4 regions of the Pseudomonas sp. AC070 genome follow, and region 3 is predicted to be linked to each of the others. Evidence: predicted binding sites of a transcription regulator. Region 3 holds the regulator's gene; each other region holds the start of a gene.
The links. The regulator sigma-54, encoded in region 3, starts transcription at its own class of promoters, with help from an activator protein. The targets are predictions, from matches to a motif close to ANTGGCATNNANNTTGCTNT.
Positions count from the first base shown of each region.

Region 1 (7,243 bases), 2.0 Mb from region 3:
TGAGGCCGTATTGATCGTGGAAATAGCCGGGCAGGGCGCTGGCCAGGCCGATAAAGCCGCCGAAGGTGACGCTGTAGAAAAACATAAACCACCAGCTGTCACGGTCGCCGAGGGCTTTGAAGTAGTCGCCCATGGATTTTGGTTTGGCGCGGTTGGGTGCATTGCGCGCCATCAGGCTGAAGGCGACGAGGGTGAGCACCAGCGGAATCAGCGCCAGGCCGAACACGTTGGTCCAGCCAAACGCCGCCGCCAACACCGGCGCAGCCAGCGCGGCGAGCACCGTGCCCGAGTTACCGGCGCCGGCAATGCCCATGGCCTTGCCCTGATGCTCGGCCGGATACCACTGCGACGCCAGCGGCAATGCCACCGCGAACGAAGCGCCAGCCATGCCCAGGAAAACGCCGAGCAGCAGCGCTTGCTCATAACTGTGAATGCCCAACTGCCAAGCGACCGCCAAGGCGCCGATGACAATGATCTGGCCAAAAATGCCCGCCGTTTTCGGCGACAGCTGGTCGGCCAACATGCCCATCACAAAGCGCAACAGCGCGCCGGCCAGAATCGGCGTGGCGACCATAAAACCGCGCTGCTGGGTGGTGAGCTGCAAATCGGTAGCAATCTGCACCGCCATTGGGCCAAGCAGGTACCAGACCATAAAGCTCAAATCGAAATACAGGAACGCCGCAAACAGCGTGGGGGTGTGCCCGGCTTTCCAGAAACTGTTGTTGTTCATTGAACACCTCATCTGCAAAAGGAAATGTGTTTGCAGGTGGGCAGCTTTACGGCTGCTCCACCCCCTCGTTTCCGAGGCCAAAAACGCAAAAAACGCCGCATTCCTCCGGGCACGTGGGCCTAGGGAATAGCGACGTCTTTGTCGTGGTGGGGCAACCGCCGTTGGCTACCTGTGAGGATGTATGAGCAGGTTGTGTGCCAGGTTTGGTGAAGGGGCCTGGGATGGGGGTTTTGAGCTGTTCTGGCGGATAGGCGTGCTTTGTTGTGCTGCGTTTTGGAGCGCTGGACTCGGTGTACGCACCAACGCGTACGACTTGAGATTCTGGATCCCCGCGTGCGCGAGGATGACGGTGTTCTCCCAAACACCACCGTCATTCCCGCGCAGGCGGCGGTCCGACGATTCGGAATCCAGAGTTTCGGAAGAGACCCGGTGCTACGGCGAAAGGATTAATTCAACAGCTCACTCATCGCAATAATCTGCTCCGCCACCTGAATCAATTTCTGCTGCCGACTCATCGCCTGCCTGCGCATCAGCGTGTAAGCCTCATCCTCGTTGCAGTCTTTCATTTTCATCAGCAGCCCTTTGGCCAGTTCCACGCGTTTGCGTTCGGCCAGTTGCTGGTCGCGGGCGTGCAGTTGGGCGCGCAGGGTCTGGTCGCTTTCGAAACGGGCCATGGCCACGTCCATGATCGGCTGCAAACGCTGGGCGTGAATGCCTTCGACGATGTACGCGCTCACGCCGGATTTAATCGCCTGGCGCATCACGTCCGGGTCGTGCTCGTCGGTGAACATCACGATCGGCCGGGGCTGGTCGCGGCTGACCAGTACCACTTGCTCCATCACATCGCGGCTCGGCGATTCGGTGTCGATCAGCACCACGTCGGGGCGCACGGCTTCAACGCGGGCGGGCAGGTCGATGGTCAGGCCGGATTCGTCGATCACCTCGAAACCGGCTTCGCTCAGGGCGGCGCGCAGGCGCCCGACTTTCTTGGAGGTGTCGTTGATCAGCAGAATTCGCAACATGGCTGGCGGCTCCGCTTACTGATCGCTAAAGGCGTGCAAGGCAAAGCTGCGGGCGTAGGCGGCGGGGTCGCTGCCGTCCCACACGCTGCCGTCGAGCAACTGGCTGCTGCGCATGGGCGAGGCCGGCACGGTGATTTCCAGGCTGCCGGCCGCTCGGCTGTAAAGCTCAAGCTGCTGCACCTGATGCGCCACGGCGAGGTAGTCGGGCTCTTCACGCAGCAGGCCCCAGCGGCGGAACTGGGTCATGAACCACATGCCGTCCGACAGGTACGGGAAGTTCGCCGCGCCGTGGGCGTGGAAGCGCAGGGCGTGTTCGTCGTGCCAGCTGGCGCCCAGGCCGTCGCTATAACGGCCGAGCAGGCGCGGTTCGATGCTTGTGACCGGCGCATCGAGAAACTCGCTGGCGCTGAGCAACTGCGCGGTGCTGCGGCGGTTCTCAGGGCTTTCTTCGATAAAACGGCTGGCTTCCAGCACGGCCATTACCAACGCGCGCGCGGTGTTGGGGTATTGCTCGACAAACGCGCGAGTGCTGGCCAGCACTTTTTCCGGGTGGTCCGGCCAGATCGCCTGGCTGGTGGTGACGGTAAAACCTTGCTCCTGGGCAATGGCGTGCGCGCCCCAGGGCTCGCCCACGCAAAAACCGTCGATACGCCCGGCTTGCAGGTGCGCGAGCATTTGCGGCGGCGGCACAACCACGCTGTTCACATCCTGCAGCGGATGAATGCCCTGGCTCGCCAGCCAGTAGTACAACCACATGGCGTGGGTGCCGGTCGGGAAGGTTTGCGCGAAGGTCAATTTTGAGCCGCTTTGGTGCGCGCGCAGGTTCAGTGCACTGGCCGTGGTCACGCCAGCGTCTTTCAACGGCTGCGACAGGTTGATGCTCTGGCCGTTCTGGTTCAGGCCCATGAGCACCGCCATGTCGGTGGCCGGCGCACCGCTGATGCCCAGTTGCAGGGCGTAGACCATGCCGTACAGGCTGTGCGCCGCGTCGAGTTCGCCGCACAGCAGCTTGTCACTGAGGCCAGCCCACGAGCTTTGGCGCTTGAGGTTAAGCGTTAATCCATAGGGCTGCGCGAAGCCCTGCGTGGCGGCGACCACCACCGAGGCGCAATCGCTGAGCGGCATGAAGCCCAGGTTCAGCACGTTCTTTTCCGGCGCATCGCTGCCGGCCACCCAGGCGAGGGCGTGAAGGGCATCCAGGGGATTGCTTGAGTCGCTCATGGCGCTGTTCCCAAACCGTATTGCAAAAAAAAGCGCCGTAGCGTCCGGCCTGGAGGGCCAGTTGCGCACGACGCCGTTGTCATGACTGGGGTTGGCCTGATGATGGTCTTTGAGAATGGGAGAGCAAAGGGTGTGCCGGATATCGTGGTTAGCCTTGAGATTCTGGATCCCGGATCGCCGGACCGCCGCCTGCGCGGGGATGACGGTGATCGTTACAAAAACCTCCGTCATTCCCGCGCACGCGGGAATCCAGAATTGATGCCCTGACAAACATCCAACAGGCAATGCGCGCCGCTAATAAACATCCCGCAAATACCGCCGATCCTTACTCATCCCACTCACATACAACGTAGCCGCCCCGGCGGTCATTTTGCCGTGCACCTGCACGATCTTTTTCAGCGCGGCATCCACGTCTTTGGCCATGCGGCTAGCGTCGCCGCACACGCACACGTAGGCGCCTTGTTGCAGCCATTGCCAGAGGGCGGCGCCTTCTTCGAGCATGCGTTGTTGCACGTAAATCTTCTCGGCCTGGTCGCGCGAGAACGCGGTGTCCAGGCGGGTGAGCAGGCCGCTGCGTTGCCAGGTGCGCAGTTCATCGTGGTAGTAGAAGTCGCTCACGGCGCGCTGTTCGCCGAAGAACAGCCAGTTTTTTCCGGTGCCGCCTTGGGCCTGACGCTCTTGCAAAAAGGCGCGGAACGGGGCGATGCCGGTGCCGGGGCCGATCATGATCAGCGGCGTGGCCGGGTCTTGCGGCGGGCGGAAGTGGGTGGAGCGTTGCAGGAAGATGCGCACGCCCGTGTTGGCGGCGCGGTCGGCGAGAAAGGTCGAGCACACGCCGCCACGGGCCTGGCCTTGATGCTGATAACGCACCACGGCGACGGTCAGGTGTACTTCGTTTGGCGTCACGGTCGGGCTGGAGCTGATCGAGTACAGGCGCGGCTGCAACGGTTTGAGCAGGCGCGCCAGTTGTTGGGCGTCGAGGGCGATGGGGTATTCGCGCAGCAGCGTCGGCACCTGCCGCCCCCATAGCCAATCTTGCAGCGCCGCCTGATTGCCTTCGTGCAGCAGTTCTTGCAGAAACGGACTGCCGTTGTGCCCGGCCACGCGGCGCAGCAGATCAGGGCTGATGCGGGCGATTTCCAGGTGCTCGGTAAGGGCTTCACGCAGCGGCATCGACGCCTGATTGTCGAGTTCGACGGTGCTGTCGCCATCAAGCCGCAGGGTGGCGAGCAGTTCATCGACCAGCGCGGTGTCGTTGCTCGGCCACACGCCCAGCGCGTCACCGGCTTGGTAGGGGAAGTCGTGGCCGGTCAGGTCGAAGGCAAGGTGACGGGTTTCTTTGACCGAGCCCGGGCGGTTCAGCACCTGGTTGTGCACCAGCGTGGTTCGCAGCGGGTTGGCGCGGTTGTACGTGCTGCTTTCGCTTGGCGTCGGGCGCAGCAGGGCGGGCGCGGCGCTGTTGCTGGCGAAGCGGCTGCACAGCTGCGTCAGCCATTGCTCGGCGGGGGCGTGGAAGTCGGGCTCGCATTCTAGGCGCGGCTGCAAACGCTCGGCGCCGAGGGCGGCCAGGCGTTCGTCGAGCTTGCGGCCGAAGCCGCAAAATTGCTGGTAGCTCGAATCACCCAGAGCCAACACGCTAAAGCGGCTGTTGACCAGGGCGTCGGCCTCGGCACTTTGCAGGCTGTGCCAGAAGTCGCTGGCGTTGTCGGGCGGGTCGCCGTCGCCAAAGGTGCTGGTCACTAACAGCACGCCGGCGGCGTTGCGCAGGTCGTCCAGCTTGGCCTCGTCCATGGCTTGCAGCTTCGCCCGCTGACCGGCGCTGCCCAGGCGTTCGGCGCAGGTGGCAGCGAGGGTTTCGCTGTTGCCAGTTTGCGAAGCCCAAAGAACGAGCCACGGCGCCTCGCCGCTGTCGGTTTCGGCGCTGGGCGCTTCAGCGGCGCGGGAGAACAAACCGGCCAGCAGCCCGTTCACCAACAGCCGATTGTTCGGCGCAAACGGCGCGCTGGCGGGCAGCGTAGGCACGCCGGCCTGGCGCGCTTGCTCGTTGCGCAGGCCCAGCAGAAAGCCTTGCATATACAGCTGCTCGTCGCTGGCCAACGCCAGTGGGGCCGGGCCGTCGAGGTTGAGCTGGCGGGCGAAGGCATCGATTGTCATCGGAGCAAATTCCTTGGCGGAGGGCGAGGGCAGCGCTTCGTCGGGTGGGCTGACGGGGTGCAAGGCGACAGCGCAAAACTTGAACGCCGGCTGCAGGGAAATCGGGTCGATGGCGTCGCTGGTGACGGCGTTGATTGCCAACTGTTCGCCAAACACATCATTCCAATGAAACGGCGCAAAACAGTTGCCTAACTGCACCCGGTCGCTGACCACTGCTGGCAACACCGCGCGGCCACGCCGTGAGAGAATTTCCACCTTGCTGCCGGCACGAATGCCCAGGCGCGCGGCGTCGCTGGGGTGAATTTCCACGAACGGGCCGGGGTTGAGTTTGTTCAGGCTTGGCACCTTGCCGGTCTTGGTCAGCGTGTGCCATTGGTGCTGCACGCGGCCGGTGTTGAGCACCAGCGGGTAGTCGTCGTCGGGCAGTTCAGCGGGCGGCAGATAAGGGCGGGCGAAAAACTGCGCTTTGCCGCTGGCGGTGGGGAACCGCAGGGTGGTTTCGCTGCGGTAGCGGATCGGGTTGCGCTCGCCAGTCGCCTCGCTCGCGCACGGCCATTGCACCGGCGCCTGCTGCAAGCGGGCGTAGCTGGCGCCGCGAATGTCGTAGCCGGTGCCGGGGTTGGCGGCCTGTTTGATTTCTTCGAACACCTGCTCCGCGCTGGTGTAGCGGAAGGCCTCGGCGTAGCCCATGGCGCAGGCCACGCGGGCGATCAGTTGCCAGTCGGGCAGGGTGTCGCCGGGCGGCTGCACGGCCGCTTGCATGAGGGTGAGGTTGCGCTCGGAGTTGATCATCACGCCCTCGGCTTCGGCCCACAGCGCGCCGGGCAGCAGAATGTCGGCGTAGCGGTTGGTTTCGGTGTCGAGGTAAGCGTCCTGGGTTATCACCAGTTCGGCGGCTTGCAGCGCCTCGATAACCGTCTGCCGATTGGGCGCGCTGGCCACCGGGTTGGTGCAGATAATCCAGCAAGCCTTGATCGCCCCGGCGCGCATTTGCTCGAACATCGCCACGGTGCCGTCGCCGGCTTCAGCGCGCAGGGCGCCGGGTTCTAGTGCCCACAGCTGTTCGATGAACTGGCGGTCGTCGGCAACCAGCGCCGAGCGCTGGCCGGGTAGGCCGGGGCCCATGTAGCCCATCTCGCGGCCGCCCATGGCATTGGGTTGGCCGGTGAGGGAAAACGGTCCGCTGCCCGGCCGGCAAATGGCGCCGGTGGCCAGGTGCAGGTTGCACAGCGCGTTGGTGTGCCAGGTGCCGTGAATGCTCTGGTTGAGGCCCATGGTCCAGCAGCTCATCCAGTTGGCGGCTTCACCGATCCATTGCGCGGTCTGGCGGATATCGGCTTCGGCGAGGCCGGTGATTTCGGCGACGTAGGCGGGCGTGTAGAGCGCGAGAAAATCTTCCATCACCTCCCAGCCGTCGGTGAAGGATTGGATAAAGGCTTTGTCGCTGTGGCCGTTGGCGACCAGCAGGTGCAGCAGGCCGTTGAGCAGGGCCAGGTCGGTGCCCGGGCGAATCTGCAAAAACAGATCGGCCTTGTCGGCCGTGGCACTGCGGCGCGGGTCGATGACCACCAGTTTGGCGCCGGCCTTTAAGCGGTCGAGCAGGCGCAGAAACAGAATCGGGTGACAGTCGGCCATGTTCGAGCCGATCACCACAAACACATCGCTGTGCTCGAAATCGTCGTACGAGCCGGGCGGGCCGTCGGCGCCGAGCGACAGCTTGTAGCCGCTGCCAGCGCTGGCCATGCACAGCCGCGAGTTGGATTCGATATGCCGGCTGCGGATAAAACCCTTGGCCAGTTTGTTCGCCAGGTACTGGGCTTCCAGCGACATTTGCCCGGACACATACAAGGCCACGGCGTCTGGCCCGTGCGTGTCGATGATGCTGCGCAAGCGGCTGGCGGTGGCCTCGATTGCCTGTTCGATGCCCACGCGCACCGGGTCGCGGTTGCGTTCCTGGCGCATAAAGGCGTGTTCCATGCGCCCGCTGTTGGCCACCGCTTGGCCGCACGTGCTGCCCTTGGTGCACAGCCGGCCGGCGTTGGTGGGGTGCTGTTTGTCGCCGGACACTTTGACGATCAGGTTGTTTTCCACCTGCATGACAATGCCGCAGCCCACG
Region 1 covers NZ_OZ409871.1:2,908,887-2,916,129, reverse strand. Annotated here, with positions in the region: gene ACZZ0Q_RS12905 (MFS transporter) at 1-730, opposite strand, end outside; gene ACZZ0Q_RS12900 (ANTAR domain-containing response regulator) at 1,177-1,752, opposite strand; gene ACZZ0Q_RS12895 (CmpA/NrtA family ABC transporter substrate-binding protein) at 1,768-2,973, opposite strand; gene ACZZ0Q_RS12890 (molybdopterin-dependent oxidoreductase) at 3,268-7,243, opposite strand, start outside.
Region 1: a site for sigma-54 is predicted at 3,094-3,113, ahead of ACZZ0Q_RS12895 (CmpA/NrtA family ABC transporter substrate-binding protein). Genes of this name have one in related genera too.

Region 2 (7,243 bases), 2.1 Mb from region 3:
ACGCCCGCCGCCATCGGCGAGTTGGCGTCGCGCGCCATGACTTCCCGCATCGTGTCGCCCACCAGCGTGGTGGCGCCGTACAGGTTGACCACGTTGTTAAGGTGCACGCCGTCGTGGTTCAGGCGCGTGCGCAGCAGGTTGATCACCGCTTGCGAGGTGGCCAGGTTGCCGGCGGTTTGCAGCACGATCAGGCGCTCGCCAGGTACGGCGAACACATGCAGTTTGCGAAAGGTGGCGATATGGTCGACACCGGCATTGGTGCGCGAGTCAGAGACAAACACCAGGCCTTCGGCCAGGTTCAAAGCAACGCAATAGGTCATTGGTATCCACACAGGCAAGGACGCCCGAGGTAGCAACTACTGCGCCGGGCGTTATGGAAATTAACCGCTTATTGCGCGGCTTTTGGCGTTACTGCTGTTGCACACGCATCGGCGACACTTCGACATGGGCGTGCATCTGCTCCACACCGCCGCCTCGGCGCATACCGCGTACTGGGCAGGCGTCGAGGTAATCCAGGCCGACAGCCAATTTCAGATGACGCTCGGGTTTGGCCAGGCAGTTGGTGACGTCGAAGCTGTACCAGGCGCCATCAAGCCAGGCTTCAGCCCAGGCGTGACTGGCGAGGTGGTCGTCGCTGTCGGTGAACAGATAACCCGACACATACCGCGCCGGAACGCCCAGGCTGCGGGCGCAGGCGATAAACGCATGGGCTTGGTCCTGGCACACGCCTTTACCACCGGCGAAGGCTTCGGCCGCGCTGGTTTGCACGTCGGTGACGTCGGGCTGATAACGGATGCGCGCGTTGAGGCCGAGCATCAAATCAATCATGCAGGAGCGGTCGCGACGGCTGCTGCATTGCACCAGAGCGAACTCGCGCAAGGCCTGATCAGCCTCGGTGAGCTTGGTGGTGCGCAGGAACGGCAGCGGCGATTGCTCTTCGTGCTCGCACTCGCTCGATTCGTCGATTTCAACCTGGCCGCGTGCGCCGAGCAGAATGCTTTCGTGCGGCTCGTCCAGGGTCAGCACGTGAAGAATATTGCCGTAGGGGTCGAGCTGCGCGCGCACCGGGCGGGGCAAGTTCAGTTCCCAGCTGATCACCTGCTGACGCTCGCTGTCGTGCGGGGTCATGCGCAGGTATTGGATGCTGTTACGCACCTGATCTTCGTAGTGATAGGTGGTGTCATGGCTGATTGAGAGTCTCATGCGACCTCCAGGTAAGACGTTTGAATGGCCTGGCCTAGCTTGCGCACCAGCAGGATGAAATCGGTGAGCCAGCCGTGCAGGCCCTCGTCGAGCACTTCATTGATGCTGGTGTAACGCAGGCGCGCTTCCAGCTCCGCCGCCAGACGCTGCGCCGGCCGGCCGTTTTCTCCCGGCAGGCTGGCGAGCATCAGGTGCAGTTCGTCCATGCACGAGCGCAGGGAACGCGGTACATCGGGACGCAGCAACAACAGCTCGGCCACCTTGCGGGTGCCGGGCGAGCCACGGTAGATCTCGGCAAATGCCTCGAAGGACGACAGCGCCCGCAGCAAGGCGGTCCACTGGTAATAACTGCGCGCCGGGCGGCCATCGTTTTCGTCGATGTCTTCGCCGAGCATTTCGTAGCGAGCATCGAGCAGGCGCAGGGTGTTGTCCGCGCGTTCGATGAATGTTCCCAGGCGAATAAAGCGGTATGGATCGCCACGCATGATGGTGCCGAAGGTGGCGCCCCGGAACAGGTGCGAACGTTCCTTGGCCCACTCGCAGAAACGGCTGATGCCGTAACGGCCCAGGCCCTGTTCAGCGATGCCACGAATCTCCAGCCAGGTGGCGTTGATGTTTTCCCACATGTCGGCGGTGATGCGCCCGCGCACGGCATGGGCGTTGGTGCGCGCCGCTTGCAGGCAGCAGTAAATGCTGGCCGGGTTTTCCGAATCCAGGGCAAAGAAATGCAACATGCGCTCGGCATGCAGCGGGCCGTGGCGTTCCAGGTATTCATCCAACGTGCCGGTAATCAACAGCGGCAGCGCCAGTTCTTCCAGGCCATTGCCGCGCCCGTCTTGCGGCATCAGCGACAGCGAATAGCTCACTTCCAACATGCGCGCCAGATTCTCGGCACGCTCCAGGTAACGGGACATCCAGTACAGGTCAGAGGCAGTGCGGCTCAGCATAATTAGTCCTCCACCACCCAGGTGTCTTTGGTGCCACCGCCTTGCGACGAGTTCACCACCAGCGACCCTTCTCGCAACGCCACGCGGGTCAAGCCGCCTGGCACCACACGGGTGTCTTTGCCGGACAGCACGAAGGGGCGCAAATCGATATGGCGGGGCGCGATGCCGTTTTCCACGAAGGTCGGGCACGTAGAGAGGCACAGCGTCGGTTGCGCGATATACGCCTCGGGACGGGCGATCAACCGGGCGCGGAAAGTTTCGATCTCCGCCTTGCTGGCCGCTGGCCCCACCAACATGCCGTAGCCGCCGGAGCCTTGGGTTTCCTTGACCACCAGATGCTCGAGATTGGTCAGTACGTGCTGCAACTCCACCGGCTCGCGGCACTGGAAGGTCGGCACGTTTTTCAGAATCGGTTCTTCGTCGAGGTAGAAACGAATCATCTCGCCGACGTAGGGGTAAATCGATTTGTCGTCCGCCACGCCAGTGCCGATGGCATTGGCCAGCACCACATTGCCGCTGCGGTAGGTCGACAGAAGGCCCGGCACGCCGAGCATGGAATCCGGGTTAAACGCCAATGGGTCGAGGAAGGCGTCGTCGAGGCGGCGGTAAATCACATCCACCTGCTTGGCGCCGGCGGTGGTGCGCATAAACACCTTGTCGTCGCGCACAAACAAGTCGGCACCCTCGACCAGTTCCACGCCCATTTCACGGGCCAGGAACGCGTGCTCGAAATACGCGCTGTTAAAGCGCCCGGGCGTCAGCACCACGACGTTGGGGTTATCCAGCGGGCTGGAGCTTTTCAGGGTATCGAGCAGCAAATTGGGGTAGTGATCGATGGGCAGCACGCGCTGGGCGGCAAACAGCTCGGGGAACAGGCGCATCATCATTTTGCGGTCTTCGAGCATGTAGCTCACGCCGCTGGGGGTACGCAGGTTGTCTTCGAGCACGTAATACGTGCCATCGCCATCGCGCACCAGGTCGACGCCAGAGATATGCGCGTACAGATCGCGGTGCAGATTCAGCCCCTGCATCGCCAGTTGGTAACCCTCGTTGGCCAGCACCTGCTCGGCCGGAATGATGCCGGCTTTGATAATGCGCTGGTCGTGGTAGAGGTCGGCGAGAAACATGTTCAACGCCTGCACCCGCTGGATGCAGCCGCGCTCGACAATGCGCCACTCACTGGCCGGGATGCTGCGCGGAATGATGTCGAAGGGAATAAGCCGCTCGGTGCCTTGGTCGTCGCCGTACAAGGTGAACGTGATGCCAGCGCGGTGAAACAGCAGATCAGCTTCGCGGCGGCGCTGCGCCAGCAACTCATCCGGGGTGTCGGCCAACCAGCGCGCGAACTCCCGGTAATGCGGACGGCATTCGCCGTTCGCCAGGTACATCTCGTCATAAAAGGTGCGGGTCATGCCGTACTCCTTGTCACCCGGACGTGCATAGGTATTGCAAAGCCCGAGCCATCCGTCTTATTCGTTAAATATCAATCACTTGAAAATAAGACACTTACCCTGCGCACCATAATCGCGCATTCCTTGACGCACCGTGCGTGGGCACGCCCTGTTGCGCGGCACCCTTGAAGATAGCCGCTTCGCTTGGGTGTTTCCTTATGACCAGTGGAGTTGGGGTTGATTGCAACTAAATATGGGGGCTCTGAAGATCGGCGCGGTCGACAGTTGGGAATCCAGGCTCGGTCAGGTAATGGTGCTCGCCATGCAAGCCTGGATCCCGAATCGTCGGACCGCCGCCTTCGCGAGGATGACGGAGGTTTTTACTGCTGGCTGTATGTCGACGGACGCATTGCAGGAATGCGACAACCGCTAACAAAACACCCGTCATCCTCGCGGACGCGGGGATCCAGTATCTCGGAAAGATCGCCTTAGCCTGACCCACTCTGGATCCCGAACCGTCGGACCGCCGCCTTCGCGGGGATGACGGAGGTGTTAGTGATGGCTCTATTTGTAATGACGAATCGTAAAATCACGACAATCCCAAACAAAACACCCGCCCGCCCCACCTCACCCAAACGCCAACCCCAACCACCGCCGATAAAACCCCTCCGCCACCGCATTCAACGCCGCCACCTTCTGCGGCAAATCCTCAAGCATTTTGCGTTTCGACTGCTGACTCGGCTGGGTCTCGTCCAGCAAATGCTCAAAGTCGGTCAGCCACAGCTGCACCAGCTCTTCGGTCATTTCCGGGTGCCCTTGCAGGGCGAAAATTTTGTCGCCCCAGGCAAACGCCTGGTTCGGGCACCACGGGCTTGAAAGCAAGCGCTGGGCACCGGGTGGCAGGTCGAAGGTGTCGCCGTGCCATTGGTAGATCGGGAATTCGTCCGGCAGGTGTTCCAGCCACGGGCTGGGCTCGGTTTGGCTGGCCTGCCACAGCGGTTGCCAGCCAATTTCCCGGTACGGCATGCGGTGCACCTCGGCGCCGAGCGCTTTGGCCAGCAATTGCCCGCCAAGGCAATGGCCGATTAGCGGAATGTCGCGGGCGATAAACCGTTGCAGCGCGGCAATCTCGACATCCAGCCACGGCAAAGGGTCGTTGACGCTCATGGGCCCACCCATAATCGCTACGGCTTTGGGCTGCTCAAGGTCGTAACCGTCGAGCTCGCCCAAGTCGGCGCGCAGCACGGAGACATCCAGCTGGCGCTCGTCGAGCACCCGCGCCAGATGGCCCGGCGGGCAATAGTCGACGTGGGTAAGAATCAGAATGTCGCTCATCACTGAACCGCCTCTTTTTCCACCTGATCAGGCAAACGTCGTGCCGAGGCAGAGTCAGCGTTTCAGAAAAAGTCGCCGCGCACCGACCCGCTTGTGGCCGGCCGGTGCTTTCGGGGTTATGTCACCCGGCGTCAGCGGGTCAAACCCGCAAGCCTTTGAGTTCCTGCGTAACGCCCCAACCGTCGAGAACGCCACCCAACGGGGCGACCATCGACTCCAGGTCATGCTCGAACGCACCAATGCCGTCATAGGTGGCGTACATGACTTTGCTGATCAACACGTGCCAGGCGCCGTCGTCACGCTCGCTCACCTGGGCATTGAGTACTTCACTGCGAAATTTTTTCGCCACCTGGCGGGCCCGCTCCTCATCGGGAAAAATGGCGTAAAACTCGATTGGGTGAATGCGGGCAAAGTCGAAGCCGCCCTCTTTCATCCGGCGCAACACATTGCTGCTGATGTCGTTATGGCTTGCTGTGCTCATGATGCGACCCCCTCACATGCGATGGATGGTTTGACCGCTTTCCCATTGCTGCTGCCAGCTGACTGCGCTGACGTTGCGACAGGCCTGAAAGACCCATCACCCGAGGCTTGTTGCATTTGCGTACTGCGGCGTAGAGCGTGTGCTAGCGGGCGCCCAGCAAGGACGCCCTATTCCAGCGTAGTGCCTTTCCCACATTTGTGCAGCGTGGGTTACAGACCTTTGCGTTCTGCGATGGCCGCAAAGCGCGTCTGGATAAAGCTGCCGACCCGCGCCATGGCCACGTCGGCGATGTCCAGCAACCCGGCGTGAGCCTGAAATACATGCCAGCAGCCTGGATAGCGTTGCAGGTGAACATCCACGCCGGCTGCGGTGGCGCGCTCGGCAAGGCGCAGGCTGTCGTTGAGCAGCACTTCGTCTTCCCCGACCTGAATAAGCAGGGGCGGCAAGCCGCTCAGGTCGGCGTACACCGGCGACAGAAACGGGTCGCGACGATCAACCTGCGGCGGGCAAAACAGCGAGCCGGCCTGGTGGATCCAGGCCAGGCTCAGCAATGGATCGCCCGCGGGCGGCTGGTGCAACTGGGTAAGGCTGGCGTCTGTCAGCGGCGAGAAACACACCAGCGCCGCCGGCATTGGCAGCTCGTTTTGCTTGATGCGCAAAGCCAGGCCGAGCGCCAGATTGCCGCCAGCCGAATCGCCACCAAGCATGATCTGCTCGCCGCCGTAGCCTTGAGCCAACAGCGCCTGATAGGCCGCCAGGCCATCGTCGAGCCCGGCGGGAAACGGGTGCTCGGGCGCCAGGCGGTAGTCCAGCGCACACACGGCCAATTGGCCGCGCTTGGCCAAATGCCCGGTGATGGCGCGGTGCGTGGCTGGCGAGCCGATCAGGTAGGCGCCGCCATGGAAATAGAGCATCACCCGATCGCTCTGCTGCGCCGGCCGCTGCCACTCGCAGGGCAATCCGGCGAGCGTCTCGGCGCTGCGGCTGACTCCACGCGGCGCGACTGTGGATGCAGTCAATGCGCGCAGAATCGTGCGCTGGGCGGCGATCGGCATCGGTGGGCGGATCAGCCCGCGAAACAGCACCTTCAAACTGGTGCGCAACACAGCGGCCAAAACGCGCTGGCTCAAGCGCGGCGGTTCAACGAATGCAGTCATAGTTCGCAAGCTCCGGGCGACGGGTGTGATGGCGGTAGGTAAAGGTGAAACCGGGCCAGTTGTTGGTGTTTTTGCCGCTGGCGGTTTTGTACCAACTGTCGCAACCCTGCTGCCAAATGGAGCGGTCGATGGCCTTGTGCAGCGATTCGTTGAAGCGCGCCTGCACCGTGGGCTTGAGGTCCATGTAGCGCAGTTGATGCTGCTGCAACTGTTGCAGGCAGCCGAGCACGTAGCTGAATTGGCTTTCCAGCATGTAAATGATCGAGTTGTGGCCCAGGTTGGTGTTGGGGCCATAGAGGATGAACAGGTTGGGAAACCCGCTCACGCTGATACCCAGATACGCCTCGGCGCCCTCCTTCCAGGCGGCGTTCAAGTCGCGCCCGTTGAGCCCGGTGATATGCATGGGCGCTAGAAAATCGGTGGCCGCGAAACCGGTGCCGTAGATAATCGCGTCCACCTCGCGCTCGCGCCCATCGGCGGTGCGGATGCCGGTGGCGGTCACCGCTTCGATTTCCTCGCCCACCACCTCGACATTGGCCCGCGTCAGCGCCGGGAAGTAGTCATTGGAAATCAGGATGCGCTTGCAGCCCATGGGGTAATCGGGCGAAAGGCGCTGGCGAAAGGCGGGGTCGGCAACGCTGCGGTTCAGGTGCAGGCGAAAGCGCAGCTGCATGGCGGTCATCAATTTGGGCACCACGGTGAACGCCAGCACCCGCGCTTCGTGCTGAA
Region 2 covers NZ_OZ409871.1:3,055,326-3,062,568, forward strand. Annotated here, with positions in the region: gene ACZZ0Q_RS13695 (peptidase) at 1-320, opposite strand, end outside; gene ACZZ0Q_RS13700 (transglutaminase family protein) at 409-1,203, opposite strand; gene ACZZ0Q_RS13705 (alpha-E domain-containing protein) at 1,200-2,150, opposite strand; gene ACZZ0Q_RS13710 (circularly permuted type 2 ATP-grasp protein) at 2,153-3,562, opposite strand; gene ACZZ0Q_RS13715 (type 1 glutamine amidotransferase) at 4,169-4,876, opposite strand; gene ACZZ0Q_RS13720 (ribonuclease E inhibitor RraB) at 5,016-5,357, opposite strand; gene ACZZ0Q_RS13725 (alpha/beta hydrolase) at 5,567-6,514, opposite strand; gene ACZZ0Q_RS13730 (flavin-containing monooxygenase) at 6,498-7,243, opposite strand, start outside.
Region 2: a site for sigma-54 is predicted at 3,596-3,615, ahead of ACZZ0Q_RS13710 (circularly permuted type 2 ATP-grasp protein). Genes of this name have one in related genera too.

Region 3 (7,243 bases):
AATCGGCACTGCGCACCGTGCGCCTTGAAATCGAAGCGGTGGAAGGCCTGCTCCCCCGTATTGACGCGGCTTTCGTCAAGGCCTGCGAACTGATTCTGGCCAGTAAAGGCCGCGTAGTTGTGGTCGGCATGGGCAAGTCTGGCCACATCGGCAACAAGATCGCCGCGACCCTCGCGAGCACCGGCACCACCTCATTTTTCGTACACCCGGCCGAAGCCAGCCATGGCGACATGGGCATGATTACCCGTGACGACGTGGTGTTGGCCCTTTCCAATTCGGGCTCAACCGCCGAGATCGTGACCCTGCTGCCGCTGATCAAACGCCTGGGCATCACCTTGATCAGCATGACCGGCAACCCGGATTCGCCGCTGGCCAAAGCCGCCGAGGTCAACCTCGATGCACGCGTGGCACAAGAAGCCTGCCCACTGAATCTGGCGCCCACCTCTTCCACTACCGCCTCACTGGTTCTGGGCGATGCCCTGGCCATCGCCTTGTTGGAAGCGCGTGGCTTTACTGCTGAAGATTTCGCCTTTTCCCACCCAGGTGGCGCGCTTGGCCGACGTCTTCTGCTGAAAGTGGAAAATGTCATGCACACCGGCGAGCAGTTGCCAAAAGTGCAACGCGGCACGTTGCTGCGCGACGCGTTGATGGAAATGACCCGCAAAGGCCTGGGCATGACCGCCGTGCTCGAGGCCGACGGCACACTGGCTGGGATTTTCACCGACGGCGATTTACGCCGCACGCTGGATCGCGACCTGGATATCCGCCAGGCCACCATCGACGACGTGATGACCGCACACGGAAAAACAGCACGGCCGGAGATGCTCGCTGCCGAAGCCTTGAAGATCATGGAAGACCACAAAATTGGCGCATTGATTGTCGTCGACGAACAAGACCGCCCAGTTGGCGCCTTCAACCTGGGCGACCTGCTGCGCGCTGGAGTGATGTAATGAGTGCTGATCTATTGCAACGCGGCAAGGCCATCAAACTCGCTGTTTTCGACGTCGACGGCGTGCTGACTGACGGCAAGCTGTACTTTCTGGTCGACGGCAGCGAATTCAAAACCTTCAGCACGCTGGACGGTCAGGGCATCAAAATGCTGATCAACTCCGGTGTGCGTACGGCCATCATCACCGGGCGCTCAACCCCAGTGGTTGAGCGTCGTGCACAGAACCTCGGCATTCAGCACTTGTACCAAGGTCGCGAAGACAAACTGGTGGTGCTCGATGAGCTTCTCGCCGAACTCGACCTACAGTACGAAGACGTCGCCTACCTGGGTGACGACTTGCCAGACCTGCCGGCGATTCGCCGCGTGGGCCTGGGCATGGCTGTCGCCAACGCCAATGATTTTGTTCGCCAACATGCCCACGGTGTGACCCAAGCCCGCGGCGGCGAAGGCGCGGCGCGCGAATTTTGCGAGCTCATCCTGCAGGCGCAGGGCAACCTTGAAGCGGCGCAAGCCGCCTATTTATAGAGCCGATCATGCTGCGCAAACTGCTTCTTACCTTATCGTTTGGCCTCGCGGCGCTGCTGGTAGCGGCGCTCGGCTATTGGAATCTGAACCCGGAAAGTTTGCTGGAGCAGAAACCACAGGCCAGCACCGACAACGCCGTGGACTTCTATGTGATCAACGCCAAAAGCGTCGAATTCCAAGCCGACGGCAAGCTGCACTACGAAATGACCAGCGATAAAGTCGAGCACTTGAAAGACAGCGACAAGAGCCTGGTAACCAAGCCGGACCTGCTGCTGTATCGCGGCGCCGCCGAGCCGTGGCACGTTCAAAGCGAGCGTGGCGAAGTGGCGCCAGGCGGTACCGAGGTCGAGCTGATCGACAATGTGCGCATCGCCCGCACCGATGAAAAAAATCGCCCCACCATCATTACCAGCAGTCGCATGACCGTGTTCCCGGACAAGGAATTTGCGCAGACCCAGCAAGCCGTTAGAATCGAGGCCGCCAATGGAGTGACCACGGCTAACGGAATGAAAGCGTATTTGAAAGACAGCCGGGTGCTCCTGCTGTCCAACGTAAGAGGCCAGCATGAGGTTCGTTAATAAATTCTCCCTTCACACCCTGTCCTTGCTCATGAGTCTGGGTGCGGCGATTGCCAGCTCCAGCGCCTGGGCATTGCCAACGGACCGCGAGCAACCCATTCGCGTGCAGGCCGACAGTGCTGAACTCGACGACAAACAAGGCGTAGCCGTATACCGCGGCGACGTCGTCATTACCCAGGGCAGCATGAAGATCACTGGCCACACAGTGACCATCACGCAAAACGCCACGGGTGACATCGAAGTGTTCACCGCCGTGGGCACCCCCGCCTACTACGAGCAAAAGCCAGCGGTCGACAAAGAGATCGTCAAGGCCTATGGCCTGACCATCCAATACTTCGCCGCTAAAGACCGCATCGTGCTGATCGACCAAGCCAAGGTGATTCAGGAAGGCAACACCTTCGAAGGCGAGAAAATCGTCTATGACACCCAGCGCCAGATCGTCAACGCCGGCCGCGCCAATGGCACCAACGTGACCACACCGCGCCCACGCATCGACATGGTCATCCAGCCCAAGAACAAACCCGCTGGCGCTCAACCAGCCGACAAACAGGCGCAGTAATGGCGACTCTCAAAGCCCAACATCTGGCCAAAGCCTACAAAGGCCGCCAGGTGGTTCGTGATGTCAGCCTGTCGATCGAAAGCGGCCAGATCGTTGGCTTGCTGGGTCCTAACGGCGCCGGCAAAACCACGTGCTTCTACATGATCGTGGGCCTGGTCAATGCCGATCAGGGCCGCGTACTGATCGACCAGGACGACGTCACCAGCCTGCCCATGCACGGCCGCGCACGTGCCGGCATCGGCTACCTGCCGCAGGAAGCGTCCATTTTCCGCAAGCTGTCGGTGGCCGATAACATCATGGCCATTCTGGAAACGCGTAAAGAGCTCGACAGCGCCAGCCGCCGCAAGGAACTGGAAAGCCTGTTGCAGGAATTTCACATCAGCCACATTCGCGACAACCTCGGCATGAGCTTGTCCGGTGGTGAACGCCGCCGTGTAGAAATCGCCCGGGCCCTGGCCACCGCGCCGAAGTTCATCCTGCTCGATGAGCCCTTCGCTGGCGTAGACCCGATTTCGGTTGGCGACATCAAGCAGATCATTCATCACCTCAAAGCCAAAGGCATTGGCGTGTTGATTACTGACCACAACGTGCGTGAAACCCTGGATATCTGCGAGACCGCGTACATCGTCAACGACGGCCAATTGATTGCCGAAGGCGACGCTGAAACCATCCTCGCCAACCAGTTGGTGAAAGAGGTTTACCTGGGTCACGAATTCCGCCTCTAAGAGCGTTCTGTAGCCGCAATCAGATGCGCACTACAGACTTCGATTGAGGACTAGGCAAACGCCTCAGACTTAGGCATATAATTTGCTTCCTGGTGGCGCTTCGGCGCCCTCGTTGTGGAAGCGCGTATGCGCCGGCGAATAAGGTCTTAAGCCCCCTCCATGAAACCATCGCTCGTCCTAAAAATGGGCCAGCAGCTGACGATGACACCGCAGCTGCAACAAGCCATCCGCTTACTCCAACTGTCCACGCTGGATCTTCAACAAGAGATTCAGGAGGCGCTGGAGTCCAATCCCATGCTCGAACGCCAGGAAGAAGGCGAGGACTTCGATAACAGCGATCCGCTGGCCGATGGTGCCGAAAGTGCGCCGCCCGCACCGAACAACGAAGAGTCCTACCAAGACACTAGCTACCAAGAAACCTCGGCGCCCACCGTCGACAACTTGGAAGACGGCGAATGGGGCGAACGCATTCCCAATGAGCTTCCCGTCGACACGGCGTGGGAAGACATCTACCAAACCAGCGCCAGCAGCCTGCCCTCCAACGACGATGACGAGTGGGATTTCACCACCCGCACCTCGGCTGGCGAAAGCCTTCAAAGCCATATGCTCTGGCAGCTCAACCTGGCGCCGATGTCCGACAAGGACCGCCTGGTTGCCGTCACCCTGATCGACTGCATCAACGATCAGGGTTATCTGGAAGAAACCCTAGAAGAAGTGCTGGAGGCGTTCGATCCGGAGCTGGATATTGAGCTCGACGAAGTCGAAGCCGTGCTGCACCGCATCCAGCAATTCGAACCGTCCGGCATTGGCGCCCGCGACCTGCGCGAATGCCTGTTGCTGCAACTGCGTCAGTTGCCAACAAAAACCCCGTGGCTGGCCGAAGCGCAGCGCCTGGCAGGCGATTACCTCGACCTGCTCGGCAACCGCGATTACAGCCAACTGATGCGCCGCATGAAGCTCAAGGAAGACGAGCTGCGTCAGGTCATCGAACTGATTCAAAGCCTCAACCCGCGCCCGGGTTCGCAAATTGAAGCGAGCGAGCCGGAGTACGTGGTGCCCGACGTGATCGTGCGCAAGCACAACGACCGCTGGCTGGTGGAGCTCAATCAGGAAGCGATGCCCAAGCTGCGGGTCAATCCGCAGTACGCCGGCTTCGTTCGTCGCGCCGACTCCAGCGCTGACAACACCTTTATGCGCAATCAGCTGCAAGAGGCGCGTTGGTTTATCAAGAGCCTGCAAAGCCGCAACGAAACATTGATGAAAGTGGCCAGCCAGATCGTCGAACACCAACGGGGCTTTCTCGACTACGGCGACGAAGCCATGAAGCCGCTGGTTCTGCATGACATTGCTGAAGCGGTGGGCATGCATGAATCGACGATCTCGCGCGTTACCACGCAAAAATTCATGCACACCCCGCGTGGCATTTATGAGCTGAAGTACTTCTTCTCCAGCCACGTCAGCACCTCCGAAGGCGGCGAATGCTCGTCAACGGCGATACGCGCAATCATCAAAAAACTGGTTGCGGCGGAAAATGCGAAAAAGCCGTTGAGTGACAGCAAGATCGCTGGTTTACTGGAGGCACAGGGCATTCAGGTAGCCCGTCGCACAGTCGCCAAATACCGCGAATCCCTCGGGATAGCGCCTTCCAGTGAACGTAAGCGACTGATGTAAACGCCTGACACGGTTCGCCTGCGAACCTGGCGCTGGCAAGACGGCTACACTGATCCAAGGCCAAAGTGTTCCGGCGACAAGCCCGTTAGCTTGTCTCTTACACACGGCAATAAGGAGAAAGCGGTATGCAAGTCAACATCAGTGGACATCAGCTGGATGTGACCGACGCCCTACGCGACTACATCGACGAGAAACTCAGTCGACTGGAACGCCACTTCGACAAGATCACCAACGTGCAAGTGACCATGGAGGTCGAGAAGCTCAAGCAGAAAATCGAAGCGACTTTGCACATCGCCGGGGGCGAAGTGGTCGCCAACGCCGAACATGACGACATGTACGCAGCCATCGATCTACTCACCGACAAACTCGACCGCCAACTTATCAAACATAAGGAAAAGCAACTGGGTCGCCTGCAAGGCGCCACAGCTCGCTGACACCACCCCAACCCATGATTCGACTTGAAAATATCCTGACCCCCGGCCGCTCCCTCGTGGGCGTGCCGGGAGGCAGCAAAAAGCGCGTACTCGAACAAATCGCCAACCTGGTCGCACGCGAGTTGCCCGACCTCGATGGCCAAGACATTTTCGAAAGCCTGGTGGCGCGCGAGAAACTCGGCTCCACCGGCTTTGGCAATGGCATCGCCATTCCGCATTGCCGCCTGCCGGGCTGCACGGCTCCCATCAGCGCCCTGCTGCGTCTCGATTCCGCAGTCGATTTCGACGCCATCGACGGCGCGCCAGTCGACTTGCTGTTTGTGCTGTTGGTGCCCGAAGCGGCCACCGATGAGCACTTGGAATTGCTTCGTCAGATCGCCAGCATGCTTGATCGCAGCGAGGTTCGTGACCAATTGCGCCACGCCCCAACCAGCGAAAGTCTTTACCAGGTCGTCGTCGACGTTCAAAACGGCCGCTAGACGAACAGGTGACTGTGCATGCGTTTGATCATCGTCAGTGGCCGGTCCGGTTCAGGTAAAAGCACAGCGCTCGATGTGCTTGAAGACAACGGTTTCTACTGCATCGACAACCTGCCCGCCGGGCTCTTGCCCGAGTTGGCCGAACGCTCCCTGCTGCACACCGAACTGGTTCAACCGCTGGTGGCCGTGTCCATCGATGCACGCAACCTGCCCAGCCAGCTCAAACGCTTTCCCGAACTGCTCGCCGAAGTGCGCGCCCGTCACATTCAGTGCGATGTGCTGTACTTGGACGCCGACGACGAAACCCTGCTCAAGCGCTTCTCCGAAACTCGCCGCCGCCACCCGCTGACCACGGACGAGCGTTCGCTGGCCGAAGCCATCCGCGATGAAAGTGTGCTGCTGAGCCCGATCACCGACCTGGCCGACCTCAAGGTCGACACCACGCACCTCAACCTCTACCAACTTCGTGACACCCTCAAGCTGCGCCTGCTGAACAAACCGGAGCCGGGCACTGCGTTTTTGGTCGAGTCGTTTGGCTTCAAGCGTGGCATGCCGGTCGATGCCGACTTGGTATTCGACGTGCGCTGCCTGCCCAACCCGTACTGGAAACCCGAACTGCGTGAGCATTCGGGCCTGGATTCGGTGGTGTCGGACTATTTGCAGGAACAACCGGACGTACAGGAAATGTACGACGACATTTACGCCTACCTGCACAAATGGCTGCCGCGCATTGCCGCCAGCAACCGCTCGTACGTCACCGTGGCCATCGGCTGCACGGGCGGTCATCATCGCTCGGTATACCTGGCGGACCGGCTGGGAAAAGAACTGAAGAAAACCCTGAAAAACATCCAGGTTCGTCACCGCGATCTCTAGAACCGCGGGACTCTATAGAAGGACTTAAGCAGCGATGCCTGCCTGTGAAATCACCATCATCAACAAGCTCGGCCTGCACGCACGCGCCGCTGCCAAATTCGTCGGCGTGGCGGGACGTTTCCCCTGCCAGATTCGCATTGGCCGCAGCCCGGAAAGCTGTGTGGACGGCAAGAGCATCATGGCCGTCATGATGCTGGCCGCCGGCAAAGGCACCGACATTCACCTGAGCACCGAGGGCGAGCAAGGCGACGAAGCGCTGGCGGCCTTGGTGGAGCTGATCAACAACCGCTTCGACGAAGGCGAATAAAGCCCAGCGCTTAAGCAAGCGCGGCGCACGACAGGCGTGCGCCGGCCGGCATCAGCTACCGGCCACTGTCATTTTCTCGATCAATACCGACCCGGTGCGCACGTTGCTGCGCAGCTCCAGATCGTTACCCACCGCGACGATTT
Region 3 covers NZ_OZ409871.1:932,731-939,973, reverse strand. Annotated here, with positions in the region: gene ACZZ0Q_RS04105 (KpsF/GutQ family sugar-phosphate isomerase) at 1-950, shown strand, start outside; gene ACZZ0Q_RS04100 (KdsC family phosphatase) at 950-1,474, shown strand; gene lptC (LPS export ABC transporter periplasmic protein LptC) at 1,483-2,052, shown strand; gene lptA (lipopolysaccharide transport periplasmic protein LptA) at 2,039-2,611, shown strand; gene lptB (LPS export ABC transporter ATP-binding protein) at 2,611-3,336, shown strand; gene ACZZ0Q_RS04080 (RNA polymerase factor sigma-54) at 3,496-5,007, shown strand; gene hpf (ribosome hibernation-promoting factor, HPF/YfiA family) at 5,133-5,441, shown strand; gene ptsN (PTS IIA-like nitrogen regulatory protein PtsN) at 5,456-5,920, shown strand; gene rapZ (RNase adapter RapZ) at 5,939-6,793, shown strand; gene ACZZ0Q_RS04060 (HPr family phosphocarrier protein) at 6,828-7,100, shown strand; gene pmbA (metalloprotease PmbA) at 7,152-7,243, opposite strand, start outside.

Region 4 (7,243 bases), 2.8 Mb from region 3:
CTGAACGCCAAATTCAAAGGCCTTGTTGCTGCGATTCGCGGCGAATAACGGAGACCACTGCCATGTCCCTTTCCAGTGTGTTCAATATCGCCGGTACCGGCATGAGTGCTCAGACCACCCGCCTGAACACCATCTCCAGCAACATTGCCAACGCCGAGACCGTGTCCTCCAGCGTCGACAAAACCTACCGCGCCCGTCACCCGGTGTTCGCCACCGTGTTCACCGACCAGCAAGCGCAGCAGAACGGCGACCGTGGTTCGCTGTTCGCCGACCAGGACAACTCCGGTCGTGGCGTGCAGGTCATGGGTGTGGTGGAAGACCAGAGCAGCCTGACACCGCGCTACGAACCCAATCACCCGGCGGCGGATAAAGACGGCTACGTCTACTACCCCAACGTCAACGTGGTGGAAGAGATGGCCGACATGATCTCCGCCAGCCGCGCGTTCCAGACCAATACCGAAATGATGAATACCGCCAAACAAATGATGACCAAGGTGCTGACCCTGGGTCAGTAAGCCGGACTTAGGGGTAAGAAATGGCCGTCGATAGCGTAAGCAACCAGTCATCAGTCCTTGATCAGTACGCCATTAAGGACACTGGTACCCAGGACAAGACCCTCGGCAAGGATCAGTTCCTGCAATTGCTGGTAGCCCAAATGAACAACCAGAACCCGCTGGACCCGCAAACCAACAGTGAATTCGTGGCGCAATTGGCCCAGTTCACCCAGGTGGAGAGTCTGGACAACCTCAACACCAGCGTGGAAAGCATCCTTTCCAGCACCCAGTCGTCGCAGGCGTTGCAAGCCTCGTCGCTGGTGGGCCGCAAAGTGATTCTGTCCACCGACACCGCCATGGTCGACACCAAGGAAACGTTCAAAGGCTCGATTGCCCTCACCAGCGGCACCGACAACCTGTTCGTCAACGTGCTCGACAGCAAGGGTTCGCAAGTGGCGCGGGTCAACTTGGGGCAGCAGAAAACCGGCCAGGTCACGTTTATGTGGGATGGCAAAGATTCCAGCGGCAACGTCTTGCCGCCTGGCAAATACAGTTTCGAAGCGAAGGCGTCGGTCGGAGGCAAAGAAGTGGCGATGGGCACCAGCCTGCCGGCCAACGTCGACAGCGTGACCCTGGGGATCAACGGCGGCGAAATGCTGCTCAACCTCGCAGGGCTCGGCAGCATCGGCATTTCCAAAGTTCAAGTGATAGGTCAATAACTGCCGGCAACCCGGCGTTCAGGAGCATCCCATGTCGTTCAATATCGGACTTAGCGGTATCAAAGCCGCCTCCAGTGACCTGAATATCACTGGTAACAACATCGCCAACGCCGGCACCGTGGGCTTTAAACAGTCCCGTGCCGAATTCCAAGACCTGTATTCCTCGTCCATGCTGGCCTCCAGCAGCAACGCCATCGGCAGCGGCGTGTTGCTCGGCAACGTGGCGCAGCTGTTCAACCAGGGCACTATCGACTACACCGAAAACGCCCTGGACATGGGTATCAACGGCAACGGCTTCTTCGTGACCAGCAACAACGGTTCGATCAGCTACACCCGTGCCGGTTACTTCGGTACTGATAAAGAAGGCTTTATCGTCGATAACAACGGCTACAACCTGCAGGGCTATTCGGTAGACGGCAACGGCCAGCTGCAAAACGGCATCGTCGGCAACCTGAGCATTCAAACCGCCAACCAGGCGCCGCGTGCCACTACCGCGATTACCCAGAGCTTCAACCTGAACTCCTCGAGCAAGGCGCCGACCACCACGCCGTTCGACCCGGCGGATCCCACCACCTACACCTCGTCCACCTCGGTGAACATTTACGACGCCCAGGGCAACGCCCACGTCATGACCCAGTATTTCCTGAACAACGCCAACCCAGCGGCAACTCCGCCCGTGGCGAACAACTGGACCATGAACGTACTGATCGACGGCCGTAACCCGCAGGATCCGACCAGCACTACGCCGTTGAACTCGACGTTGACCTTCGACGGCGCCGGCCAATTGGCAACCGTTACGCCAAATACCGCTGGCCTGACCTACGCCAACAACAAACTCAGCATCAACAACTGGGTGCCGGCGCAATCCGACGGCGGCACGCCACCGGTGTGGTCTGCCAATGGCGCCGCCGCCTCGACAGCGGTGACCCTGGATATCCGCGGCTCCTCGCAGGTATCCAGCACCTTCGCCGTTAACAAAGTCACCCAGGACGGTTACACCACCGGCCAACTGTCGGGCCTGGAAATTGACGACACCGGCCAGGTATTCGCTCGCTACACCAACGGCCAGTCGAAGATTCAAGGCCAAGTGATTCTGGCCAACTTCGCCAACGTGCAGGGCCTGACCCCAGTCGGCAAAACCCAGTGGGTTCAGTCGGCGGATTCGGGCGAGCCCGTGGTCGGTACGCCGCGTGCCGGCACGTTGGGTTCGTTGACTGCTGGTGCGTTGGAGTCGTCCAACGTCGACATTTCCACCGAGTTGGTCGACCTGATCGTGGCGCAGCGTAACTACCAGGCCAACGCCAAAACCATCGAGACCGAAAACGCCGTGACGCAAACCATCATCAACTTGCGTTAACACGGTTGCCGCTGGCGGCAAACCGTCGCCGCACACCTGCAAAGGGCTTCTCTGGAAGCCCTTTGTTATTTTAGAAATCCCTTTTTTATCAACGGTGTACAGAATTTTCTCGAGATTGGCACGATGCCTGCTTTACAGCTTGCATAGAGCCGCAGGCCGTCAACGTTTGGCTGGCCCAATCTCGGAGAATCACCATGGATAAAATGCTGTACGTCGCCATGACAGGGGCAAGCCAGAACACCCTGGCCCAGCGCGCCCATGCCAACAACCTGGCGAACATCTCCACCAACGGTTTCCGCCGCGACTTCGAACAAGCCCGCTCGATGCAGGTGTTCGGCGACAGCTTTCCGTCGCGCGTGTACGCCATGAGCGAACGCCCCGGCACCGACTTCACGCCCGGCACCTTGCAAGACACCGGCAACCCGATGGATGTCGCCGTCAGCGGCCAGGGTTGGGTGGCCGTGCAAGCGCCCGATGGCAGCGAAGCCTACGTGCGCACCGCCAGCCTGAAAATCGACGCCCTTGGCCAACTGCGCACCGGCAGCGGCTTGCCGGTATTGGGCAACGGCGGACCGATTGCCGTGCCACCGGAACAGAAAGTGGAGATCGGCGAAGACGGCACCATTTCCATTCGCGCCCTTGGCGAGGCGCCGAATGTGCTGGCCGAGGTGGACCGCATCAAGCTGGTCAACCCCGACCTCAAGCAAATGGAAAAGGGCCCGGACGGCATGATCCATTTCAAAGGCACCACGCCGCCGCTGGCCGACAACACCGTGAAGCTGACGTCCGGTTTCGTCGAGACCAGCAACGTCAATGCGGTGGAAGAGATGACCTCGATCCTCTCGCTGTCCCGCCAGTTCGAACTGCAAGTGAAGATGATGCGAACGGCCGAAGACGACGCCACGTCCCTGGCGCGTGTTTTGCAACTTAGCTAACCATCAGTACACGGCGCCGTGAAACCGGCGTCCGAGGAGAATCAACATGCTTCCGGCTCTGTGGGTCAGTAAAACCGGTTTGTCCGCCCAGGACATGAACCTGACGACCATTTCCAACAACCTGGCGAACGTGTCCACCACGGGCTTCAAGCGCGACCGCGCTGAATTCCAGGACTTGCTCTACCAGATCCGCCGTCAACCCGGCGCCCAAAGCACCCAGGACAGCCAACTGCCGTCCGGCCTGCAACTGGGTACCGGTGTGCGCATTGTCGGCACGCAGAAAATGTTCACCGCCGGAAGCCTGCAAACCACCGAGCAGCCGCTGGACATGGCGGTCAACGGCCGTGGTTTCTTCCAGATTCTTCAGCCCGACGGCACCATCGCTTACACCCGCGACGGTAGCTTTCACCTGAACTCCGACGGCCAGGTCGTAACCTCCAACGGCTTCCCGCTGGAGCCGGCCATCGTGCTGCCCAACGAAGTGCGCACCTTTACCGTCGGCGAAGACGGCACCGCCTCGGTGACCACCGCCGGCAACGCCCAGCCGCAAATCGTTGGCAACATCCAGACCGCCGACTTCATCAACCCGGGCGGCCTGGAAGCCATCGGCAACAACCTGTTCCTGGAAACCGCCTCCAGCGGCGCGCCGCAAGTGGGTACGCCTGGCCTTACCGGCCTGGGCACTATCGAACAGAACACCTTGGAAAACTCCAACGTCAGCGTGGTGGAAGAGATGGTGAACATGATCACCACCCAGCGCGCCTACGAAATGAACTCCAAAGTGATTTCAACGGCCGACCAGATGCTGTCGTTTATTACCCAGAATCTTTAATCGCTAACCGGATTTAACCGCAGCCCGTTAGGCCCGCCATAAGGAGCTGGTAGGCACACGGTGGTTCGGTCTGGTGTTGGCACTGCGCAAAGAATGTGTGAGGTACGTGTTATGAATCGGCTTGTTCTTCTTCCCCTGCTTGGCCTGGCTGCTTTGAGCGGTTGCGTCGCGCCTCCACCCAAGCCGAACGACCCGTACTACGCGCCTGTGCTACCGCGCACGCCGCTGCCGGCTGCGCAAAACAACGGCTCCATTTACCAGACCGGGTTTGAAAACAACCTGTACGGCGACCGCAAGGCCTATCGCGTGGGCGACATCATCACCATCACCCTTAACGAGCGCATGTCGGCCAGCAAGAACGCCAACTCGGACATCGCCAAAGACAGCGCCACCTCGCTGGGCCTGACCTCCTTGTTCGGCGGCGCGGTATCGACCGACAACCCGAGCACCAGCCTCAACCCGCTCAAAGCCGGCAACCTGAGCCTGGACGCCAGCTACGGCGGCTCGCGTGATGCCTCCGGCAAAAGCACCGCCGCGCAAAGCAACAGCCTCACCGGTTCGGTCACCGTAACCATCGCCGAAGTGCTGCCCAACGGCATTTTGTCGGTGCGCGGCGAGAAGTGGATGACGCTCAACACCGGCGACGAACTGGTGCGCATTGCCGGCCTGGTACGGGCTGATGACATCGCCACCGACAACACCGTGTCCTCGGCCCGCGTGGCCGACGCCCGCATCACTTACTCGGGCACTGGCGCATTTGCTGACGCCAACCAGCCCGGTTGGTTTGACCGCTTCTTCATCAGCCCGCTGTTTCCTTTCTGAGTACCGGTCATGATGAAACGACTGCTAACCGCCTGCTGTTTCCTGCTCGTCGCCTCGGCGGCGCAGGCTGAGCGGATCAAAGACCTGGTCACCATCCAGGGCGTGCGTGCCAACCAACTGATTGGCTACGGTTTGGTCGTGGGCCTTAACGGCAGCGGCGACCAGACCACGCAAACGCCGTTCACCGTGCAAACCTTTAACAACATGCTGGCGCAGTTCGGCATCAAGGTGCCGGCTGGCGGCAACGTGCAATTGAAAAACGTGGCGGCGGTGTCGATTCATGCCGACCTGCCGGCGTTCGCCAAGCCCGGGCAAACCATCGACGTCACCATCTCCTCCATTGGTAACGCCAAAAGCCTGCGCGGCGGCAGCTTGCTGATGACGCCGCTCAAAGGTATCGACGGCAACGTGTACGCCATCGCCCAGGGCAACCTGGTCGTCGGCGGCTTCGATGCCGAAGGCGGCGACGGCTCGAAAATCACCGTTAACGTGCCCTCGGCCGGCCGCATTCCCAGCGGCGCCACGGTTGAGCGTCCAGTGCCGAGCGGTTTCGACCAGGGCAACACGCTGACCCTGAACCTCAATCGCCCCGACTTCACCACCGCCAAGCACATGGTTGACCAGATCAACGAACTGCTCGGCCCAGGCGTGGCGCAGGCCATCGACGGCGGTTCGATCCGCGTCAGCGCGCCGTTAGACCCCAACCAGCGCGTCGACTACCTGTCGATTTTGGAAAACCTCGAAGTGGACGCCGGTCAGGCGGTGGCGAAAGTCATCATCAACTCGCGCACCGGCACCATCGTCATCGGCCAGAACGTCAAGGTTCAGCCGGCCGCCGTCACCCACGGCAGCCTGACCGTGAGCATCACCGAAGACCCGATCGTCAGCCAGCCCGGCGCCTTCTCCAACGGCCAGACCGCCGTGGTACCGCGCTCGAAAGTGGATGCGGCGCAGGAAACCAAGCCGATGTTCAAATTCGGCCCGGGCACCACGCTGGATGAAATCGTACGGGCGGTTAACCAGGTGGGCGCTTCGCCGTCCGACCTGATGGCCATTCTTGAAGCGCTCAAGCAAGCCGGCGCTTTGCAAGCTGATCTGATCGTTATCTGAGGAGGCAGCCATGGACGCGAAATTCACATCCGGAGTTGGCTCCACGCTCGACAGCGGCGCGTACAGCGACATCAATCGCCTGGCTAACCTTAAGGTCGGCAAAGACCGCGACAGCGAGTCGAACATCAAGAAGGTAGCGCAGGAATTTGAGTCGCTGTTTCTTAACCAGATGCTCAAAGCCCAGCGTTCGGCGAACGAGGCGTTCTCCGAAGGCAACTTCATGAACAGCAACGAAGCCAAAACCTACCAGCAAATGTACGACCAGGAGCTGGCGGTAAAAATGTCCAAAGAGGGCGGCATCGGCCTGGCCGATGTGCTGGCGCGGCAAATGTCGAAAATGAACAAGGGCACCCATCGGCCCAATCCGTTCGGGCAAACCGCTGACGCCAACGCCATCACCGCGAGCGGCGCCAGCGCCACCACCGGCACCGACGGCGCGAACAAAACCCTGACCAACCGCGCGGTTAAAGAATTGCCGGCCGTGGACAGCGCCCGTGACGATTCGAAAATGCTCAACAAGCGCCGCCTGTCACTGCCTGGCAGTCTTACTGATCGTTTATTAGCCGGTATTGTCCCAACTACAACAGCCGGGGCGACCGCCGACGGCAAGCCGCTGGCGCAGAACGACTGGCTGGCCGCGAACACCACCAGCAACACCGCCACCATCGGCAAAGGCGCCACTAGCAAGAACGCCGAGCTGAACGCCATCGACGCCAGCAGCGGCCGCCGTCTGGCCCAGCCACCGTTGGCACCTGGCAAAGCAGCGTTCAAGTCGGCCGATGAGTTCATCGCCACCATGTTGCCGATGGCCAAGGAAGCCGCCGCCAAGATTGGCGTCGACCCTTCCTACCTCGTGGCCCAGGCCGCGTTGGAAACCGGTTGGGGCAAGTCGATTATTCGCGACTCCGACGGCTCCAGCAGCCACAACCTGTTCGGCATCAAGGCGGCAGGCAACTGGCAAGGCGACTCGGCGC
Region 4 covers NZ_OZ409871.1:3,733,752-3,740,994, reverse strand. Annotated here, with positions in the region: gene flgB (flagellar basal body rod protein FlgB) at 1-48, shown strand, start outside; gene flgC (flagellar basal body rod protein FlgC) at 63-515, shown strand; gene ACZZ0Q_RS16795 (flagellar hook assembly protein FlgD) at 536-1,213, shown strand; gene flgE (flagellar hook protein FlgE) at 1,245-2,570, shown strand; gene ACZZ0Q_RS16785 (flagellar basal body rod protein FlgF) at 2,765-3,505, shown strand; gene flgG (flagellar basal-body rod protein FlgG) at 3,552-4,337, shown strand; gene flgH (flagellar basal body L-ring protein FlgH) at 4,449-5,159, shown strand; gene ACZZ0Q_RS16770 (flagellar basal body P-ring protein FlgI) at 5,172-6,269, shown strand; gene flgJ (flagellar assembly peptidoglycan hydrolase FlgJ) at 6,280-7,243, shown strand, end outside.
Region 4: a site for sigma-54 is predicted at 2,685-2,704, ahead of ACZZ0Q_RS16785 (flagellar basal body rod protein FlgF). Genes of this name have one in related genera too.